2 linked regions of the Chitinophaga varians genome follow. The protein of the gene in region 1 interacts with the protein of each later gene in a pairwise test. Links are inferred from orthologs where the notes say so. Each region holds a gene or a part of one and is shown in the gene's direction. Other genes may lie near its edges.

Evidence for each region. The genes of interacting proteins can lie anywhere in the genome.
Region 2: the proteins of dnaA (region 1) and dnaB interact in binary tests that used the Escherichia coli proteins (3 or more experiments, as listed by UniProt). The link is inferred for Chitinophaga varians from one-to-one orthologs.

Annotation. Positions count from the first base shown.
Region 1 is NZ_JABAIA010000001.1:2,099,956-2,102,938, reverse strand. The notes cover bases 36-2,941. They hold dnaA (chromosomal replication initiator protein DnaA), read left to right. Parts: upstream 36-724; coding sequence 725-2,158; downstream 2,159-2,941. Other genes in these bases: HGH92_RS08525 (GNAT family N-acetyltransferase), read left to right, coding at 2,689-2,941; HGH92_RS08540 (DUF3127 domain-containing protein), read right to left, coding at 36-165. Outside these bases: more of HGH92_RS08540, read right to left, coding at 1-35; more of HGH92_RS08525, read left to right, coding at 2,942-2,983. UniProt on the Escherichia coli protein: Plays an essential in the initiation and regulation of chromosomal replication. Binds in an ATP-dependent fashion to the origin of replication (oriC) to initiate formation of the DNA replication initiation complex once per cell cycle.
Region 2 is NZ_JABAIA010000001.1:1,996,713-1,999,698, reverse strand. The notes cover bases 14-2,922. They hold dnaB (replicative DNA helicase), read left to right. Parts: upstream 14-639; coding sequence 640-2,205; downstream 2,206-2,922. Other genes in these bases: HGH92_RS08050 (MATE family efflux transporter), read left to right, coding at 2,333-2,922; HGH92_RS08060 (hypothetical protein), read right to left, coding at 187-420; pheT (phenylalanine--tRNA ligase subunit beta), read right to left, coding at 14-118. In the rest of the region: more of pheT, read right to left, coding at 1-13; more of HGH92_RS08050, read left to right, coding at 2,923-2,986. UniProt on the Escherichia coli protein: The main replicative DNA helicase, it participates in initiation and elongation during chromosome replication. Travels ahead of the DNA replisome, separating dsDNA into templates for DNA synthesis.

The DNA of each region.
Region 1 (2,983 bases):
AATACCTGTACGGTCCTGTACGGACTGGAATTTGATATAGTTGTTAATCACACGGCCGTTGATATCATCGGATTTCTCAATAACGAACTCTCTTGTTTTAAAAGTTTCGCTGCGTTGTACCGTGTTGTACTTCACAATCAGCTTTCCGGTAATTTCAAAACTCATAGAAAAATTTTTTAAATTCAGAAGCATCAAAGATACGGTATTCAGCTAAGTGCGTGCAAATATTTTTTATTAAAACCGGGCGCGCGGATATCTAATAAATTTATCTGGTAATAACTAATTGGAAACACATTTTTTTAAATGGAGATACTAACATAGTTTTGCACCCTCGCAGAAAAAATTGTGAATATCTCATCCTTTTCCTGCGGTCGTTTTTTTTGCCATGAGGAGGTGCGATATTATTTTATCAGTTATATATCCATATTTATGATAAAAAGGACAATGAGAAAGACAAAGATGCTGCTAATCAACGGAGTTTATAGTACTGAAATCCGTGTAACGTTAGTGCTGTAAAGCGCTGACAGCAGGGCGTGACGCAGTATCAACACACTGTTGTCCGGGGAATATAAACAAGGGTAGATAAATTTTTTTTTTCAACATTTTCTACAGATATTCGTCGTCCTGTCTGAAAATTTTTCAACATCCTGCGTTGGGAGATTTCTAAAAATTCGAGAACTAAGCAGCATCCTTAATTAAGAAACAACTAATTTATTTTATCTCAATGAATAAAACTTGCGAACAAGTTTGGGAAAGGTGTCTTAATATAATTAGGGATATTGTGGAATGGCAGCCGTTTAAAACCTGGTTTGAACCTATTAAGCCCATTAAACTTGAAAACAATGTTTTAACCATCCAGGTCCCCAGCCAATTCTTTTATGAATACCTTGAAGAGCATTATGTGGGATTGTTAGGGAAAACTATAAAAAGAGAATTAGGTAAAGAAGCCCGGTTGGAATACCGCATTGTAGTGGAAAACGGTACACCACACCAACATCCCAGAACGGTGAACATGCCTACGCAGTTCACAAAACCCCAGAAAGATAATGAGGTAGACTTTCCGTTAACCATACATAACCCGGTAAAGAACCCATTCGTTATCCCGGGGATTAAACGGGTACAGATCGATTCTCAGCTCAATCCAAACTATACGTTTGACGCGTATATAGAGGGGGATTGTAACCGTGTGGCGCGCCGGGCAGGAAAAACGGTCGCGGAAAAACCAGGCGGCACCTCTTTCAACCCACTGGTGATCTATGGTGGCGTTGGACTGGGAAAGACACACCTCGCACAGGCTGTGGGCAATGAAGTGAAGCGTATTCATCCGAATAAGGCCGTGCTGTATGTGAGTGCCGAGAAATTCATCAACCAGTTTATTGATCACTCAAAAAATAATATCATCAACGACTTCATTCACTTCTATCAATTGATAGACGTACTGATCGTAGATGACATCCAGTTCTTTGCCCGTGCGGAAAAAACACAGGACGCGTTCTTCGCGATCTTTAACCATCTGCATCAATCAGGCAAACAACTGATCCTTACGTCGGATAAGGCCCCCAAAGACCTTGATGGCGTACAGGAACGCCTGCTGAGCCGCTTCCGCTGGGGCCTCAGCGCGGATATCCAGATACCTGACTTTGAAACCAGAATGGAAATTCTGGAACTCAAAATGAAAAACGACGGACTGGAAATGCCAAAGGAAGTGGTGAAGTATGTTGCCTATAACATACAAACCAACGTACGTGAACTGGAAGGTGCGCTCATCTCCCTGCTGGCCCAGTCTTCCCTGAACCGCAAAGAGATCGACCTCGAACTGGCTAAACGTGTACTGAAGTCTTTCGTTAAAACTTCTTCCAAAGAAATTACCATCGAAAGCATCCAGAAAATGGTCTGCGAATATTTCGATGTGCCCTACGATAAACTGCTGCAGAAAACACGCAAACGCGAAATCGTACAGGCGCGACAGATAACCATGTACCTGGCTAAGTCATTTACAAAAAATTCACTGAAAACCATCGGCGAACATTTCGGTGGCAGAGACCATACTACAGTGATCCACAGCTGTCAAACCGTTAAAGACCTGATGGACACCGACAATAATTTCCGCGACAGCGTAATCGAACTACAGCAAAAAGTACAGCTGGCCGCTATGTAATGGCCATCCCCTAACCTATTTGAATAATGCCGCTCCATACCGGAGCGGCATTATTGTTTATGACATATTTGTTTAAAATAACATGTGTTTTTACGATTTTGTGCAACTTAATTGCCGTTATTGACACGACAGCTGTTGTAATGAATGTAAAAAAGACGCGGCGATATTTTTAAGGTAATACGCTGTAATGATTTACTGTAAAGGTTTCTGCCGGTTGTTGCCACGCTCGTTTTCACTGCTTCAAAGAAAATTTCTGAAAAAAATTAAATTGCTTTTGGAGAATATAAAACTTTTCCTATTTTTGCAACCCCTTCACAGAGGAACGGTGAGGTGCCTGAGTGGCCGAAAGGAACGGTTTGCTAAACCGTCGTACGGGCTTAAACCTGTACCGAGGGTTCGAATCCCTCCCTCACCGCAGAGAAAAGTCTTCAAATATTATTTGAAGACTTTTTTATTTTAAACAGATTTCGGAGCGCTATTGACGCTCCGCTGAATATAAAGCAGCGATAGCAGTTTAATGAAAACTTGCAATTACTATCAGAGAAGCCTCCATCGCCGATGCCAAACAACTGAGCGACCTCATTACCGAAAATGCAAATGCCCTGTTAAAACCCCACTACAGCCCCGAACAGTGGGAAATATTCATTAGATACTATTCCGAACAGACCATGATTGAAAAGATAAATCAACAAGTCATGTTCTGTGCGGAAGCAAATGGCCACATTGTTGGCACTATCGCACTGGACAACGATTTGGTGGTCGGCTTTTATACACGGCTCCAACAGGTGGACCAGGGAATAGGAAAACAACTGATGTCGCACCTGG
Region 2 (2,986 bases), 100 kb from region 1 along the record:
CCTCGAACTTTTCAAGGCTCTCAACTTCCAGGCCTATTCTTGTCAGGATGGTGGACAGTTCCTCCGGTGTAGGTTTGACCGGCAAATACTCACAAAGCCAGTTGTATGAAATCGTCATTTGTCTGCTTGGTTTATAAAGAAGCGTAAAGTTAAAGAATTACAAATTACGAATTGCGAATTAGCGGTTTAGCCGGTGATTACCGGGAAAAATTGTCCCTGAGGAGGGATGGATAGCGGTTTTCCGGCGCCTGTTTTCCCGTATAGGCCTGCCTGGTCAACGTTCCCGGCGGCCTGGTAGCGGCGTTTCACGGCAATGTGAAAATCTTTTTTACACAATGTGTGTGAATAATCAGACCTTTGCATGTGGTTTTTCCGGTTTTTGGTGGATAACTGTTGTTGTCCGGTGGATAACCCGCTCATGGATGGTGGATAACCTGTGCGTGGGGTTTAATAAATTTAGTCGTCAAATAAAAAAGGTTAATTAAAAAAATGCCTTTACCTTAGTTTGTACGGCTCGAGAAAATTTACAATTTCTTAAAGCGGCAAATGTTGCCGGGATACAGGAATAATGCAAATAAATACCGGAAAGGCCCATTGACTGTAACCTTTTATTAACTTTTTTTAATACGCTGACCATAAATGGATCTCAATCTTAAGAAGGACCGCAATGTTCGCAGAAAGCCGGCCATTGAGGTATCATCCTTGGTGTATGGCAAGATACCACCACAGGCTAAAGAATTGGAAGAAGCTGTTTTGGGAGCCATCATGCTGGAAAAAGGTGCTTTTGATATTGTTGTGGAAATATTGAAAGGCGAGTGTTTTTATGTGGAGGCACACCAGCTGATATTCTCTGCCATGACCCGTCTGGCATCAAAATCGATGCCGGTGGACATTCTCACCGTAACAGAAGAGCTGAAGTCTATGGGCTCACTGGAAGCGGTAGGCGGCCCTTTTACCGTGATGAAACTCACCAATGCGGTAGTGTCTTCGGCCAACATCGAAGCGCACGCCCGTATTATCCTGCAGAAATTCATTCAGCGGGAGCTGATCCGCATTTCCGGAGAGATCCTTACCGAATCTTACGAAGATACGGCAGACGTGTTTGACCTGCTTGACAGTGCCGAATCCAAGCTTTTCGAGATCACCAATAATCACCTGCGTAAAAACTACGACTCCATCGACCGCGTTCTGGTAAACACCATGAAACGTATCGAGGACCTGCGTAATAAAGGCGATGATATTACCGGTGTGCCTTCCGGCTTCCCGTCGCTCGACAAAGTGACCTACGGCTGGCAGTCTACCGACCTTATCATCATTGCGGCCCGTCCTTCCGTAGGTAAGACCGCCTTCGCGCTGAACCTCGCCCGTAACGCAGCGCTTCACCCCCGCTTCCCGAAAGGGGCTGCGGTGTTCTCTTTGGAGATGTCCTCCGGCCAGATCGTACAACGTATCCTCTCGGCGGAATCGGAAATCAAACTGGAGAAAATATCCCGTGGTAAACTGGAAGAATATGAGATGAAGAAGCTGATGACCCACGGTATAGAACGCCTGGCAAAAGCACCCATCTTTATCGATGACACCCCGGCACTCAACATCTTTGAGCTAAGGGCCAAATGCCGGCGACTGGTACATAACCACGGCGTAGGCGTAATCATCATCGACTACCTGCAGCTGATGAGCGGCAGCGGCGATGGCAGAGGCTCCAACCGCGAACAGGAGATCAGTAAAATCTCCCGTGACCTGAAAGGCCTCGCGAAAGAGTTGATGGTACCGGTGATCGCCCTCTCCCAGTTGAGCCGTGATGTGGAAAAACGTAAAGACGGTAATAAAATGCCGCAGTTGAGTGACCTCCGTGAATCTGGTGCGATCGAACAGGATGCCGACATGGTAATGTTCCTGTACCGCCCTGAATACTATGAGATCAACGCCAACGAAATGGGTGAGTCCAATAAAGGTGAAACCCACGTTCGTATCGCGAAACACCGTAACGGTCAGCTGGATACCATCAAATTAAGGGCAGTACTGGAGTTCCAGCGCTTTGAAGATGATGGCAGCCTGGAAAACCCCGGTGGCGGCGGCAACCCTTTCACCGGCATCTCCCGTCCACAGGGTGGCGGCAATGATGAGGCGAAGCTGTACATACAGAAGGGCTCCAAAATGAATGACATGAACTTTGACGAAGGTTTTGAAGATGCACCGTTTTAGCACCTGTAACGATATTTGCTTTAAGGCCGGCATCACCAGATCGCCGGCCTTTTTGTTGGCACCGGATAAATTTATCACTATCAGAATAATTTACCCTGCTTAAATTTTACATTAATCAGATGAATCAATGAAACAGCTCTATTTAAAATACAGGCATTATTACAAGGACAATTTCCATTTAGCCTATCCTGTTGTTATTTCCCAGCTAGGGCACACATTGGTGGCGCTGTCAGACAGCATTATCATTGGCCACACCGGGAAAGTGCCGCTGGCAGCGGTATCGCTGGGCAACAGCCTGTTCAGTATTTTTATGGTGACAGGCATCGGCATGTCCTATGGCCTTACGCCGTTGATTGCACAGGAGAACGGCCGTGGCAACAAAAAAGCCATCGGCCACCTGTTGAGCCACAGCCTCATCATCAATATGGTAGTGGGTTTTCTGTTGTCAACAGTTATTTATTTCGGCAGCAGCCATCTTGAATTACTGAAACAGGAAGCCGATGTGGCGGCTCAGGCCCGCCCTTTCCTGCGTTACCTGGGTTTTTCCTTTATCCCGCTGATGTTGTTTTTGTCATTCAAACAGTTTGCGGAAGGACTGGGCTTTACCCGTCAGGCCATGAACATCAGTATTATCGGTAACGTCATCAATATCATCATCGGTATCACGCTGGTATACGGTCTCTTTGGTATGCCACGTATGGGCGTAGTGGGTGTGGGTATCGCCACTTTCACCGACCGCCTGATCATGGGCATTACCATGTCTTTTTATGTATTGAAGTCG